DNA from 2 places in the Blastomonas sp. RAC04 genome. Region 2 is predicted to be linked to the other one. Evidence: predicted binding sites of a transcription regulator. Region 2 holds the regulator's gene; the other holds the start of a gene.
What was found. The regulator LexA, encoded in region 2, represses DNA repair genes until DNA is damaged. The targets are predictions, from matches to a motif close to GTTCCNCNCTTGTTCT.
Positions count from the first base shown of each region.

Region 1: a site for LexA is predicted at 5,514-5,529, ahead of recA (recombinase RecA). Genes of this name have one in related genera too.

Region 1 covers NZ_CP016460.1:1,482,679-1,490,639, reverse strand. The annotation lists gene BSY18_RS08045 (lytic transglycosylase domain-containing protein) at 1-275, opposite strand, end outside; gene dapA (4-hydroxy-tetrahydrodipicolinate synthase) at 372-1,247, shown strand; gene smpB (SsrA-binding protein SmpB) at 1,247-1,729, shown strand; gene BSY18_RS08030 (DUF2062 domain-containing protein) at 1,990-2,544, shown strand; gene BSY18_RS08025 (ATP-binding protein) at 2,658-5,120, shown strand; gene BSY18_RS08020 (response regulator) at 5,137-5,484, shown strand; gene recA (recombinase RecA) at 5,604-6,689, shown strand; gene alaS (alanine--tRNA ligase) at 6,866-7,961, shown strand, end outside.
Region 2 covers NZ_CP016460.1:584,593-592,553, forward strand. The annotation lists gene BSY18_RS03885 (CHAT domain-containing tetratricopeptide repeat protein) at 1-1,555, opposite strand, end outside; gene lexA (transcriptional repressor LexA) at 1,726-2,448, opposite strand; gene BSY18_RS03895 (molybdopterin molybdotransferase MoeA) at 2,538-3,740, opposite strand; gene moaC (cyclic pyranopterin monophosphate synthase MoaC) at 3,740-4,210, opposite strand; gene trpC (indole-3-glycerol phosphate synthase TrpC) at 4,210-5,004, opposite strand; gene trpD (anthranilate phosphoribosyltransferase) at 5,001-6,002, opposite strand; gene BSY18_RS03915 (anthranilate synthase component II) at 5,999-6,619, opposite strand; gene BSY18_RS03920 (anthranilate synthase component I family protein) at 6,616-7,961, opposite strand, start outside.

The DNA.
Region 1 (7,961 bases), 900 kb from region 2:
GCGAAGGTGGAGAAAGTGTAGTTGTTGGGGCTGGTGGTCAGCGAACGCCAGTTGGCGATGGTGCCCGACATGTCGGCGGGCATCGACTGCAGCAGCTGCGCGCGCGCGCGGTCCCAGTCGCTGCCGTCGCCGGATCGGCTCATCGGCGCGCTGCTGGCCGCATAATCGGACGATTGATCGCTTGCCAGGCAAGCGGCAGGGACACCCAGCAAGGGCAGGGCGATGAGTGCGGCAGTGCTGCGCGCAATTGCAATTCGTGAAACCATGCTGGACATCATGCGCTTTCGATCCTTATCAGGCGCTGAACACACAGCTATGTGCGTCTCGAAATCTTCTTGCCCGATTTGCGGGCGAGGTAAAGGAGCTACCCGATGTTTTCCGGCTCAATTCCGGCCCTTGCGACCCCGTTCCGCGACGGATCGTTTGACGAGCCCGCATTTCGTGCCCTGATCGATTGGCAGATCGAGAACGGCAGTTCCGGTCTGGTCCCGTGCGGCACCACCGGCGAGGCCGCGACGATGTCGATCGAGGAGCATGATTACATCGTGCGCGTGTGCGTCGAGCAGGCCGCCGGGCGCGTTCCGGTGATCGCCGGCTGCGGATCGAACGACACCAAGGTTGCCATCGGCCACATGCTCAACGCCAAGGCCGCCGGCGCCAGCGCGGCGCTGGTCGTGCCGCCTTATTACAACCGCCCGGGCCAGGACGGCGTGCGTGCGCATTTCAAGGCGCTGACCGAGGCGTGCGACCTGCCGATCATGCTCTACAACGTGCCCGCGCGCACCGTCACCGACATCAAGGTCGAGACGATGGCCAAGTTGTCGCGCTTCCCCACCGTCATCGGGGTCAAGGATGCCACCGGTGATCTTGAGCGCGTGAGCGCCCAGCGCGCGCAGTGCGGCAAGAAGTTCTGCCAGATGTCGGGCAATGACGAGCTTGCGCTGGGCCACCGCGCGATGGGCGGGGTGGGCTGCATCTCGGTAACCGCAAACGTCGCCCCGGCGCTGTGCGCGCAGTTCCAGGCGGCGCTCGCCAAGGGTGATTACAAGGCGGCGCTGGCGCTCAACGACCGGCTGTATCCGCTGCATTCTGCGATGTTCTCGGATGCCTCGCCCGGCCCGGTCAAATATGCCATCAACCGCGTGCGGCCCGATTTCCTGCCCGATCTGCGGTTGCCGATGACCCCGCCTGACAAGAAGAGCCGCAAGGCGGTCGATGCCGCCCTGGTTCACGCCGGGCTTATTTGATGGCGCGGCCCAAACCGGAAGCCTTTGACAAGCAGAAGATCGTCGCCGAAAACCGGCGCGCGCGGTACGATTATGCCATCGATACGGTGTACGAGGCTGGCATCGCGCTGACCGGAACCGAGGTCAAGGCGCTGCGCTCGGGCCAGGGCTCGATCGCCGAAAGCTATGCCGAGGTGAAGGACGAGCAGATCTGGCTGATCAACTCGAGCATCCCCGAATACAGCCATGGCAACCGCGAGAACCACGAACCCAAGCGCCCCCGCAAGCTGCTGCTGCATTCGCGCGAGATCAGCAAGCTGCACGGCGCGGTCAACCGGCAGGGGATGACCCTGGTGCCGCTCTCTGTGTTCTTCAACGGCCGCGGCCGCGCCAAGGTCGAACTTGCACTCGCCAAGGGCAAGAAGGCCCCCGACAAGCGCGCCGCGACCAAGGAGCGCGAATGGAAACGCGACCAGGGCCGCATCATGCGCGACAAGGGCTAGCACCTGCCTTCAAGTCGCAGGCGGAGCGTGATGCTCGCGTCGGGCTCCGATCATCGAAAAAAGCCGTCGGTTCGTGACATGACGTGCGCCAGATCACGCAGGTCCGCTATGGGCTGTGCTGCAAGGGGTCGCTACCGATTCGCGCCGGAATTGGGTAAACGTCGTTTTAATCCATCATGGGCTATGGCCTTTTGCGGCGGTGTTCCCACATGGGGCATCGACGCTGGCGTAGCGATCGATAAGGGCACAAGGGTTTGGAGTTGACTGAAGGCCGGTTCAGCCGCTGGGTGGGACGCAATCTGCCGACGCGCGAGAGCATGGAGCAGAACCGCTTCATCAAGCCCTTTGCCGCGCGCGTGCTGCGCTCTGAACTGTGGCGCTTTACCCGGCGTTCGGTGCCGCGGGGCGTCGCCCTTGGCGTTCTTGTCGGCGTGATCATCCCGCTGGGCCAGATTTTTGCCGCAGCGCTGCTGGCGCTGCCGGTGCGCGCCAATGTGCCGGTGGCCGCGCTGACCACCTTCATCACCAATCCCTTCACCACGCCGCTGTTCTGGCTGGCAAGCTATCATATCGGCAGCTTCATCCTGCGGATCGATGCAACCACTTATGGCCAGCCGGTCGCCACCGCGCTCAACCAGCCGCATGTCGAAACCTGGATGGAATGGCTGACGGGCGCTGCCTCGATCACCGCCTTCGGGCTGGTCGTGCTGGCGGTTGTGCTCGCTGCGATCGGCTATCTTGCCAGCGCCATCGGCTGGCGGGTGTGGATCGCCGGCAAAAGGCGCCGCAGGCTGACGCGGGTGCGGCACTCCTGATCGCAACATCCTGCACCTGAGCCGCATCTGCAATTTGTAACGCTGCGCAACTTGCGCTAGCGTCACCCTCTTGCAGGCGGGGCCCTACGGCCGCGCAGGGGGACCCGACGACCTTGACCACCACCCGTGCCCGACCCGAGCTTGACTGGCCGGAATGGTTGCCCGCACTGCCCGATCCCGATGCACCCGATGCCCGCATCACCGCGCTGATCATTGTCGGCGCGCTGGTTCTGAGCGGCGGTTTGATCTGGCTGGCGCTGGGCGACTGGGTACCGCTGATGCTGTTTGCCGCGGGCCTGGTCGGGCTTGCCTCGCTGATCATGGTGTATCGCCGCCAGTTTCCCGCACGAGTGCAGGTGCAGGCCGCGCTGCCCGACTGGTCGGTCACCCATGCCGCAACCGATCACCCTGTCATCGCGCTCGCGATCACCGACGAGGCCGGGCGGATGATCTGCGCCAACCAGCGCTTTGTCGACCTGTTCGGCTCAGAGGTAGTTCCGCCCAAGCTGCCGTTGGCGGGGCAGGGGGGAGATTTGCTGGCCGAGGCCGGGCGTGACGCCTGGCGCGACGGCCATGGCGGCGCTGCAGGGCTGGTGACTGCAGGTACCCGGATCGATGCAGCGGTTCAGCGGGTGGGCCGCGGGCAGGATTATCTGCTGTGGCGGTTCGAGCCGGTGCAGAAGTTCGATCTCGCGCTCGAGGCTGATCAGATGCTGGCGGGTCGCCCTGGCCGGGCGCTGGGCGAGGGCGGTTTCATGGCCGCAGCGATCAGCCCGGAAGGCCGCATCCGCGCTGCCAACAGCGCCTTTGCCGCGCGCGCCGCGGGCGCCGAGGCGGGCAATGTCGTGGGGCGTGATCTTGCGAGCTTCCTGCGCGCGGATGAGCGCAACCGCATCTATTTCGAACGCGAGGGGCGCAAGGGCGTGCCGCTCAGGCTGTTCCATCTGCCGCTGGTCGATCCGTTGCACACCACCGATCCGGAGGAGCGCGAGAAGGCGCCCGCGCTGGTCGTGCTTATCGATGAAGACGCCAGCGGCATGGATAAGGGCACCGCGCTTGGCTATGTCCAGAACCTGCTCGGGCTGCTGCCGGTGGGTCTGGCGATGACCGATCGCGACGGGCGCTTCCTGTTCGCCAACGATGCCTTTATCCGCGCCGCCGGAATCACCGAAGGCACGCTGCCACCCTATCCGGGCGATCTGGTGGTGCGCGAGGACAAGGGCGCGCTGGCCGATGCGGTGCGCCGGCATGCCAGCGGCCAGGCGATGTCCGCCGATGTCGCGCTGCGGCTGCGGCACCAGCCTGACGAGCCAGTGACGATGTCGCTGGCAGGGCTGCGCGGCATGGGCGATGCTGCGGTGTTGCTCTCGATCAAGGACAACTCCGAGGAAAGCCGTCTCAAGCGCCAGGTCGCGCAGGCCAGCAAGATGCAGGCGATCGGCCAGCTCGCAGGCGGCGTTGCGCATGATTTCAACAATGTGCTGACCGCGATCATCGGCCATTGCGACCTGATGCTGATGCGGCACAGCCCTGGCGACAGCGACTATGACGACATCCAGCAGATCCGCAGCAACTCCAACCGCGCCGCCTCGCTGACCCGGCATCTGCTCGCCTTCTCGCGCCAGCAGACGCTGCGTCCGCAGGTGCTGCAGCTGCCCGATATCGTCTCGGACACCTCGGAGCTCTTGAAGCGGCTGATCGGCGAGAAGATCGTGCTCGAGGTGCAGCACGACCGCAATCTTGGCCCGGTGCGCGCCGATCCAGGGCAGCTCGAGCAAGTCATCGTCAATCTTGCGGTCAATGCGCGCGATGCGATGCTCGCCAAGCGCCCGCCGGGCGGCACGCTCACCATCCGCACGCGCAAGATCACCGCTGCCGAAGTGCGCGCGATGGCGAGCGATATCCTGCCCGCCGACGATTACAGCGCGATTCTGGTCGAGGACAGCGGGGTGGGCATCCCGCCCGATGTCCAGGCGCGGATCTTCGAGCCGTTCTTCACCACCAAGGATGTCGGCAAAGGCACAGGCCTTGGGCTCTCCACCGTATATGGCATCGTCAAGCAGTCTGGCGGCTACATCTTCGTCGATTCGGAAACGGGCAAGGGGACGACCTTCTCGATCTACTTCCCCGTCTATCGCGGTGGCGCGGTCGAACAACGCAGCCGCAAGCCGGTCAAGGTCAACGCGGGCCAATGGGGCAATGCCCGGCTGCTGCTGGTCGAGGACGAGGACATGGTCCGTGCCGTCGCAGAGCGTGCGCTGACCCGCCAGGGCTTCACCGTCGTCACCGCCACCGATGGCGAGGACGGGTTGGAGCGGCTCACCGACAGCGGTCCGTTCGATCTGGTGGTCAGCGATGTCGTGATGCCCAATCTTGATGGCCCCGGCATGGCGATGGAGATGCGCAAGCGCATGCCCGGCCTGCCGATCCTGTTCATGTCGGGCTATGCCGAGGAGACGCTGCGCCAGAGCATCTCGATCGACCAGGTCCATTTCCTTCCCAAACCGTTTTCGGTTGCGCAGATCGTCGATGCCGTCCACGGCGCGCTCGCGGCCGCGGCCACACCGACAGACTGAAAGAACGCCCCCAACCGTGCCTGAACCCCGGACATTCCTGATCGCCGAAGACGAGGCGATGATAGCCATGCTGCTCGAGGACTTTCTCGACCTTCTGGGACACAAGGTGGCGCATATCGTCGCCAGCCTGTCCGATGGGCTCGATGCCATCGCCAGCGGCGGGTTCGACGCCGCGATCCTCGACGTCAATCTGGCGCAGGACAAGTGCTGGCCGCTAGCCGATGCGCTGGAAGCTGCAGGCATCCCCTATATCTTTGCCACCGGCGGCGGCGATACCATCCCGCCGCTGCATGCCGACGCGCCGACGCTCGCCAAGCCCTATACCACCGCCTCGCTCGAAGCAGCGCTGGACAGGCTGGGATAAATTCATTCCGGTCTTGCTTTTCTGATAATGTTCCCTACTTGTTCCAGGAGAACAAATCATATACATCACTGAGTCGTTGCACCCGATGGCGGGAGCAACTAGGCAAGGGAGGCGTGGCAATGGCCGGGCAACTGAAACTCATCCAGACCGAAAAAGAGGCGAAATCCATGGACAGGCAAAAGGCGCTCGATGCAGCGCTGGCACAGATCGACCGGGCCTTCGGCAAGGGATCGGCGATGCGGCTGGGCTCCAAGGAGGCGATGCAGGTCGAGGCGATTTCGACCGGATCGCTGGGCCTGGATATCGCGCTGGGCGTTGGCGGACTGCCACGTGGCCGCGTGATCGAGATTTACGGGCCGGAAAGCTCGGGGAAAACCACGCTGGCGCTGCACGTGATCGCAGAAGCGCAGCGCACCGGCGGTACGGCCGCGTTCGTCGATGCCGAACACGCGCTTGATCCAGTCTATGCCAAGAAGCTGGGTGTCAATATCGACGAACTGATCGTTTCGCAGCCCGATACCGGCGAGCAGGCGCTCGAGATCGTCGATACGCTGGTGCGTTCGAACGCGATCGATGTGCTGGTGGTCGATTCGGTCGCGGCGCTGGTGCCGCGTGCGGAAATCGAGGGCGAGATGGGTGACAGCCATGTCGGCCTGCAGGCGCGTCTGATGAGCCAGTCGCTGCGCAAGCTGACCGGATCGATCAGCCGCTCGCGCTGCATGGTGATCTTCATCAACCAGCTGCGCATGAAGATCGGGGTGATGTACGGCAACCCGGAAACCACCACCGGCGGCAACGCGCTCAAGTTCTACGCCTCGGTGCGTCTCGACATCCGCCGCACCGGCCAGATCAAGGACCGCGACGATATCGTCGGCAACACCACCCGTGTGAAGGTGGTCAAGAACAAGGTCGCACCGCCGTTCAAGCAGGTCGAGTTCGACATCATGTATGGCGAGGGCATCTCCAAGATCGGCGAAATCCTCGATCTGGGCGTCAAGGCCGGGATCGTCGAGAAGTCGGGCAGCTGGTTCAGCCATGATTCGGTGCGGATCGGGCAGGGGCGTGAAAACTCCAAGACGTTCCTCAAGGAACACCCCGAAATGACCGAGAAGATCGAGGCGCTGATCCGCGGCCACAAGGACAAGGTCGCCGAGGAAATGATGACCGGACCCGATGCCGAAGATGGCGAAGGCGACGATATGTGAGCCGCCGCGGCGGTCCGTCGAAGCGCTGATGGCGCCGAGACGGGCTGCTGTCGGACGATGGTCATGAAACGGAAGAAGCACAGGCAAGGGCGGTGCGGCACAGAGGCCGCGCCGCCCTTTCATTTTTGCGCACATAACGCTTCAATCTCGCTGCAACTCGTCTTATGTCGCAAGCCATGACATCGACAAACGACATAAGGCGTTCATTCCTCGACTATTTCGGGGGCAATGGCCACGATATCGTGCCTTCGGCACCGCTGGTTCCGCACAACGACCCGACGTTGATGTTCGTCAACGCCGGGATGGTGCCGTTCAAGAACGTCTTTACCGGGCTTGAACAGCGCGCCAACCCGCGCGCGACCTCGTCGCAGAAATGCGTCCGCGCCGGTGGCAAGCACAACGATCTCGACAATGTCGGCTACACCGCGCGGCATCACACCTTCTTCGAGATGCTGGGCAATTTCTCGTTCGGCGATTATTTCAAGGAAGAGGCGATCCACCACGCCTGGACCCTGGTCAACAAGACCTGGGGCCTCGCCGCCGACAAGCTCACCGTCACCGTCTATCACACCGATGACGAGGCGTTCGATCTGTGGCGCAAGATCGCAGGGCTCCCTGAAGACCGGATCATCCGCATCGCGACCTCGGACAATTTCTGGTCGATGGGCGATACCGGGCCGTGCGGTCCGTGCAGCGAAATCTTCTACGATCATGGCGATCACATCTTCGGCGGCCCTCCGGGCTCGCCGGACGAGGATGGCGACCGGTTCATCGAGATCTGGAACCTCGTGTTCATGCAGTATGAACAGCACGCCGATGGCAGCCGCACCAACCTGCCGCGCCCGTCGATCGATACCGGCATGGGCATCGAGCGGCTCGCTGCGGTGATGCAGGGCGTACACGACAATTACGACATCGACCTATTCAAGGCGCTGATCGCGGCATCGGGCCAGGCCACCGGCACCCATACCACAGGCGAGAACCAGGCCAGCCACCGCGTGATCGCCGATCACCTGCGCGCCACCTCGTTCCTGATCGCCGATGGCGTGCTGCCTGCCAATGAAGGGCGTGGCTATGTGTTGCGCCGGATCATGCGTCGCGCAATGCGTCATGCGCATATTCTGGGCGCCGCCGATCCGCTGATGCACCGTCTGGTGCCGACCCTGGTCGCCGAAATGGGGCAGGCCTTCCCCGAGCTCGGCCGTGCGCAGCCGCTGATCGAGGAAACGCTCGAGCGTGAGGAAACCCGTTTCCGCCAGACGCTCGACAAGG
Region 2 (7,961 bases):
GCGCCGCCACCAGTTCGCGGCGTCGCACCAGCAGGCTGGCAAGCTGGGGGTCTGCCTTGGCGGAAAGCTCGCTCGCCGCGATCGCCAGCGTGTCGTCGAGCGCGGTGCGCGCCGCCCATTGCTGAGCGCGGAAGGCATCGTCTGCCGCACCGCGCCGCGCGAACACCTCTGCCAGCCAGCCATAAGCGGGCCGCTGGCGCTCTGCCTGGGCGGACCCGCGGGCAAGCTGCGCGTTCAAGGTCAGCGCCTCGAAAACCTGGCGCGCCTCGGCGACGAGCTCGGTTGCCGGGCGCAAGTCGCCGCGGTCCTCCACGCGCAGCAGAAATGCCCGAGACAGCAGCAGATCGGGATGGTCGGGGGAGAGCGCCTTGCTGCGCAAGTCCACGGCCTGCGCGGCTGCATCGCGCGCGGTTGCCCAATTCTCGATCGAGAAGGCGGCCTTGGCGAGATTGTCGCGCGTATTGGCGCGGTCCCTGTGGCCATCGGGCAGCCGCGCATCGCGCACCGCCAGCAGCTCCCTGGCCAGCGCTTCGGCCTGCGCACCCTGGCCGAGCGCGATCAGCGCAACCAGCCGCGTATCGCGGGCCACCAGCGACCGGTCGCTCTGCGCGCCCAATTGGGCATCGATGATCGGCGTGGCATAATCGAGAAAGGCGAGGGCATCCTTGTGCTGCCCGGCCCGCACCAGCGCCTGGGCGAACTGCGTCCGCATCGTCGCACTGTTCTGGTTGGGGCCGCCATTGGCCTTTTCGATCAGTTCATAGGCCTGCCGGATCGGCGCCATGGCATCGTGCGGACGGTTGATCCGCATGAGGATCGCGCCGAGATTGGCGTAGAGGTTGGCCATCGCCGGGTGATCGGTGCCGAGGGCGCCGCCTGCTTGCGAGATGCCTTCCTGCGCGGTGACGATGGCGTCTTCGGTGCGCCCGGCGGAATAGAAATAGACGACCCGGTTGGCGCTCCAGATGGCGACGTCCTGAGGGACGGGATCCAGCGCGAGGCCAATGCGGATCGCCTCGGCGTTGCGCGCGAGCGCGTCATCGAGACGGCCATGTTCGAGATACGACGCTGCCAGGTTCGACAGCGTTACGGCATGGTCGCGAATGCCCTGGCTTGACGGATCGCTGGCATATTCGGCGGCGAGCTGTTCGTTGATCGCCAGCGCACCGGCATGATCGCCCTTGAAGTTGAGGATATAGGCGCGCAGGCTGAGCGCATTGCGCCAGTCCGCCTTGTATCCCTGCGCGCCCGCAAGCACGGGGATGATCCTGTCGACCTCGGCTTTGGCCGGATCCATCTCGCCCGAAGCAGCCAGCGCCTGGGCGACGTACAGCGCGCGTGCGGCGATCTCGGGATGGCCGGCAGGATAGAGCCGCCGTGCCTCGGCGAGGGTCTGGTCGGCGATCTTGCGATAACCCTCGACATCGCTGTTGGCATCGGCGGCCTCGAACTGCGTGATCAGGGCGTCCAGCCTCGTGCGATCGGGTGCGGCATGGGCTGGTGCCCCCAGAAACAGACCGATACCGCTCGCCAGTGCCACTGCAGCTTTGATCATAGGGGCCCCCCGGTTCTCGATCGCAGACCTGGGCAGCTTGGACAGCCGTATTCCAAATGAAAAGCGATTTCTTGCGCCTGGGACTGTAGCGAAAACGGGACAGCCCGGTGCTGTCCCGGTCAACCTCCAGGGTGACGCGGGTGCCGTGCAGTGCTCGTCAGCGAGGCTGGTCAGTGATAGCGGCGCAGCAGGCCTGCAAGCTTGCCCTGCACCTGCACTTCGTGCGGCGCATAATATTGCGGATCATAGGAGGCATTGGCCGGATCGAGCCGGATGCGGCCGTTTTCGCGGCGCAGATATTTGAGCGTTGCTTCTTCGCCGCGGACCAGCGCCACCACGATCTCGCCATCGCGCGCCGATTCCGTGCGCAGGATCAGCGCGAAATCGCCATCGAGAATCCCTGCCTCGATCATCGAATCGCCCGACACCTCGAGCGCATAATGCTCGCCGCTGCCCAGCAGCGCGGCGGGCACGGGAAGGATTTCGGTGCCCTCGAATGCTTCGATCGGTGCGCCCGCAGCGATCCGGCCATGCAGAGGAATTTCCAGCACATTGTTGTTGGCAGCGACCGGCGGCTGCGCCTTGCGGACTGCGTCCATGCTGACGATGTTGCTCTTGGCCGCATCGGTCTTGGCAGCGGCGGCCGCGGCCAGTTCCTTGGCGCGCGGCTTGACGCTCGCTTCGGGCAGCTTGAGGATTTCGAGCGCGCGCGCACGGTTGGGCAGACGGCGGATGAAACCGCGTTCCTCCAGCGCACTGACCAGCCGGTGGACACCCGACTTCGACTTGAGATCCAGCGCTTCCTTCATCTCCTCGAACGAGGGGGAAATGCCGTCTTCCTCCAGCCGTACCTGGATGAAGCGGATCAGATCGTGTTGTTTGCGGGTCAGCATGCTGAATGTTCCTTTCTGCGCCGGTGGATCGGCGGTCGAACGAATACGGAACAATTACGAAACAAAGCCGGTCAGGTCAAGACCTTGTGTTACGCCCCGGAGCGAAGCGCAATATAGTCGAGCAGGTCGCCGGGCGCGGCTTCAGGCTGGTGCACGGCGCGAACGACCAGCGCATCGGCGGCATGCAAGGAGGACAGCGCGCCGCTGTCCTGGCTCGATACCGGGAACAGCCGCCCGCCATCGATCTGCGCGCGCATGAAGTCCTGGCGGGTGCCATTTGCGGGGAAGGTGGTGCCGGCCCTGGCTTGCGAGATATCAGGCAGAACGTACTGATATCCGGCGAAGGTCCTGACCAGCGGAAGCAGCAGCAGCAGCGCGGTGACATAGCACGACACCGGATTGCCCGGCAGGCCCAGCACGATGGCATCGCCCATCCTCCCGACCATCACCGGCTTGCCCGGGCGCATCGCGATCCGCCAGAAATCGAGCGTTCCGCCGCTCTGGAGCAGTGCGGGCTGGATGAGGTCGTGGTCGCCTACCGAGGCGCCGCCGGTGGTGACGATGATATCGGCGTCGCGGTGGTCGGCGAGCGCCGCTGCGATGATATCGAGCCGGTCGGGCAGCAGCGGCGGCATGGTGATGTCCACCGGAAGCCCCTGCAGCATGGCCGAGAGCATGATGCCGTTGCTGGCCGGGATGTGCGCGGGGCTGGGCAGCGGAGTGCCGGGCGCGACCAGCTCGTCGCCGGTGCTCAGGATCGTCACACGCACCGGCGCGTGAACGCTGAGCGTGCCGTGCCCAGCCATCGCAGCCAGCGCGATCAGCCGAGCGTCTACCCGCGTGCCCGCCGCAGCGAGCAGCGCACCTTCGGCAAAATCATGCCCCGCGCGGCGAATGTGTGCACCGGGTCGCGCGGGTCCGTCGCCGGTCAGGGTCAGCGTGGCGCCATCGATGCCAGTGTCTTCCTGCACCACCACCGCATCGGCATCGGCAGGGACGATCGCGCCGGTGGAGATGCGTATCGCTTCGCCTGCGCCCATCGCGCCATCGAAAGGCCGCCCGGCGGCGCTTTCGCCGATGACCGTCCATGGGCCGGGCAGGTCGACGGCGCGCACGGCATAGCCATCCATCGCGGACAGGTCGGCTGCCGGCTGGCTGCGCCAGGCAACCAGTGGTTCGGCGAGGATATGGCCGTTCGCCTCGAGCAATCCGACCGAGTTGGCAGGCTTTGTGGTGGCGAGCGCGAGCAGCCGCTTCTGTGCCTCGGCCAGCGCGATCAGGCCGCCCGCCATCAGGGCGCGATCCAGTCGCCCGATTTGCCGCCGCTCTTGGCGAGCAGACGGACGGGGCCGATAACCATGCCCTTGTCCAGCGCCTTGGCCATGTCGTAGATGGTGAGCAGCGCGATGCTGCCGGCAGTCAACGCCTCCATCTCCACCCCGGTCTTGCCCGAAGTGCGCACGCGGGTTTCCACGCGGACGCCGGCGCCCGTATATTCGAACTCTACCGACACGCTGCTGATCGGCAGCGGGTGGCACAGCGGAATCAGGCTGCTGGTCTGCTTGGCCGCCATGATGCCAGCGATGCGCGCGGTGCCCAGCACGTCGCCCTTCTTGATGTCGCCCGCGCGGATCGCGGCGATCACCTCGGGCGCCATGCTGATCATGCCTTCGGCCACCGCCTCGCGCACGGAGTCGGCCTTGGCGGAGACGTCCACCATGTGCGCCGCTCCGCTGGCGTCGAGATGGGTGAGGTCAGCCATCAGTCCGCCGATCCGGTGAGCAGCAGCCGCGTTGCGCGGGTGATATCGTCCTGCCGCATCAGCGATTCCCCGACCAGAAAGCTGCGCACGCCATGCTTGCTCAGCCGCACGCAATCCTCGTGCGTGTAGATGCCGCTTTCCGATACGGGGATGTAACCTTCGGGGATCAGCTTCACCAGCCGCTCGGTGTTGGCGATATCGGTCTTGAAGCTGCGCAGGTCGCGGTTGTTGACCCCGATGAGCGGCGAGCGCAGCCTGAGGGCGCGTTCCAGCTCGTTCTCGTCGTGCACCTCGACCAGCACGTCCATGCCAAGGTCGAGCGCGGCGGTCTCGATATCCGCCATCGTCGCGTCGTCCAATGCGGCAACGATGATCAGCACCGCATCAGCGCCCAGCGCGCGGCTTTCGGCGACCTGCCAGACATCGACCATGAAGTCCTTGCGCAGGCAGGGCAGGTCGCAGGCGGCGCGCGCGGCGAGCAGGAAATCGTCATGCCCTTCGAAATACGGCATATCGGTGAGCACCGACAGGCATGCAGCGCCGCCCGCCTGATAGGCTGCGGCATGCGCTGCAGGGTCGAAATCGGCGCGGATCAGGCCCTTGGATGGGCTGGCGCGCTTGATCTCGGCGATCAGGCCGAAACCGGTGAGCGATTTTTCGACCAGCGCTTTGGCAAAGCCACGCGGCGCTGTCGCGTCGGCCGCGCGGCGCTCCATCTCGGCCAGCGAGGCAAGGCCCTTGCGGCGTTCGACCTCGATTCCCTTGACCGAGCAGATTTCTTCCAGCTTGTTCATGCCGCGGCTTTCGTAAAATCAATCCAGCAGTCGAGCAGGGCGTTGGCCAGCCCCTTGTCGATCGCTTCAGCCGCCTCTTCGGCGCCGTCGGCCAGCGTGTCGACCTCGCCCGCGATCAGCAGCGCGGCGGCTGCGTTGAACAGCACTGCATCGCGGTAGGCTCCGCTCTCGCCCTGCAGCAGACGGCGCAACGCGGCCGCGTTGAACGCCGCATCGCCGCCGCGGATCGCCTCGATCGGGTGCACCGGCAGTTCGGCATCGCTCGCCTGCCAGCGCTTCATGATCACGCCGTCCGCGCCGATATCGGCGACCTCGTTGCCGCCAGCCAGTGACAGCTCGTCGAGCCCTTCGTCGCCCGAGACGATCAGCGAATGTTCGGTGCCCAGCATCTCGAGCGCCTCGGCATAGACGTGCACATAGCCGGGGCGCGCGATGCCGATCAGCTGGCGCCTGACGCGAGCCGGGTTGGCGAGCGGTCCCATCAGGTTGAAGATCGTGCGCTTGCCGATCTTCTGCCGGATCGGCTGGATACGCCGCATTGCGGGGTGGTGGTTTACCGCGAACAGGAAGCAGATGCCGATCTCGGCCAACGATTGCTCAGCCGTTGCACCTGCGGCGGTCATGTCCATCCCCAAAGCCTCGAGCGTGTCGGCGGCGCCCGCCTTGGACGAGGCGGCGCGGTTGCCGTGCTTGGCGACGGGCACGTCGCAGGCGGCGACGACCAGCGAGACGGCGGTCGAGACGTTGAGGCTGTGATGGCCATCGCCGCCGGTGCCGCACACATCGACCGCCCCTGCAGGCGCGGCGATGGGGATCATCCGGTCGCGCAGTGCCTGCGCGGCGGCGGCGATCTCGATCGCGGTCTCGCCGCGTTCGGACAGGGCGATCAGGAACTGCGCGATCGCCTCGTCATCGACCGTGCCGTCGAGGATCGCGGTGAAGGCCTCGGCAGCGGCGTCGCGGCTCAGCGGATGGATGGTGTCGGGCAGGCGGGTCATGCGAGCAGCTCCGCGCGCATCGGGCGGACATCCAGCCCGGCGATCGTCATGAAATTGGCAAGAATCCGGTGGCCGAACTGCGTCGCGATGCTCTCCGGGTGGAACTGGACGCCATGGATCGGAAGGGTCGCGTGGGCAAAGCCCATGACATGCGGCGTCGTGCCGTCCTCCACCGCGACCCGCGCATTGACGTGCAGCTCGGGTGGCAGGCTGGCTTCGGGCACCACCAAGGAGTGATAGCGCGTCGCCTGGAAGGGCGAGGGCAGGCCTTTGAACATCCCGCTGTCATCGTGCACCACCGGCGAGGTCTTGCCGTGCATCAGCCCGCCGCGGATCACCTCACCGCCGAAATGCTGGCCGATCGCCTGGTGGCCCAGGCACACACCGAGCAGCGGCTTTCCGGCATCTGCACACGCCGCGACCAGATCGAGCGAGATCCCCGCCTCGTTGGGGGTGCAGGGGCCGGGCGAGATCAGGAACGCCTGCGCGTTGGTCGCAATCGCCTCGCGCGCAGTAAGCGCATCGTTGCGCTCGACGCGCACGTCGGCACCCAGCTCCATCAGGTAATGGACCAGGTTGTAGGTGAAGCTGTCGTAGTTATCGATGACAAGGATCATTGGCCGTATCCTGCTTCGCTGGCCAGCCGCAGGGCTTCGCGCGCGGCGGCGAACAGGGCGCCGGCCTTGGCTTCGCATTCGCGCTGTTCGTATTCGGGAACGCTGTCGGCGACGATGCCTGCGCCCGCCTGGACATGCATCGTGCCATCGCGGACAATCGCGGTGCGCAGCACGATGCAGCTGTCGACCGAGCCATCGGGGGCGAAATAGCCGACGCCGCCCGCATATGCGCCGCGCGTCTCGGGCTCCAATGAGGCAATGATCTCGCACGCGCGCACCTTGGGCGCGCCGCTGACCGTGCCTGCCGGGAACCCTGCGAACAGCGCATCGATGGCATCGCGGTTGTCCACAAGTTCGCCTACCACGTTGCTGACGATGTGCATCACATGGCTGTACTGCTCGACCGTGAAGCTGTCGGTGACCCGCACCGTGCCCGCTTTGGCGACCCGCCCCACATCGTTGCGCCCGAGATCGAGCAGCATCTGGTGCTCGGCGAGCTCCTTGGGGTCGGCGAGCAGGCTGGTGCGGTTCTCGATGTCTTCGGCAGGCGTCTTGCCGCGCGGGCGGGTACCGGCGATCGGACGGATGGTGACCTCGCCATCGCGCACCCGGACCAGGATTTCGGGGCTCGACCCGATCAGTGCGAGCCCGGGAAGGTCGAGGAAATAGAGGAAGGGCGAGGGGTTCACCCGGCGCAGCGCGCGGTAGAGCTCGATCGGCGGAAGCGTGAACGGCGCTGTAAAGCGCTGCGCGAGCACCACCTGGAAGACGTCGCCCGCCTCGATGTAATCCTTGGCCTTGAGCACCATCTCGCCATAGGCACCCGGTGCCAGCACCGGGGAGGGGACAAGCGCCTGCGGGTCAGCTGCGGGGTCGCGCGAGGGCGCAGGCAGCGCCGCCTGCAGCGCGCGCTCGGCAGCATCGAGCCGGTCTTCGGCGGCCGCGATCAGGCGTGCGGGATCGACATCGCCTTCGGCCCAGACCGGTGCGATCAGGAACAGTTCGTCCTTCAGCCGGTCGAAGATCAGCAGCACCGTGGGGCGCACGAACAGCATGTCGGGCAGCGCAAGCGCGGACTGCGGCGCGCGCGGCAATGTCTCGACCAGCCCGATAGTTTCATAGCCGAAATAGCCCACCAGAAACGCCAGCGCGCGCGGCAGCTCGGGAGGCACGTCCATCCGGCATCGTCCGGCCAGCGTGCGCAGCGCCTGCAGAGATCCTTCAGCGCAGGGCGCGAACGCCGTCCGGTCGGTGGCCCAGGCGGGGTTGATCTCGGCGCTTTCGCCCGAGGCGCGGAACACCAGATCGGGGGCGATGCCGACAAAGCTGTGCCTTGCGCGCG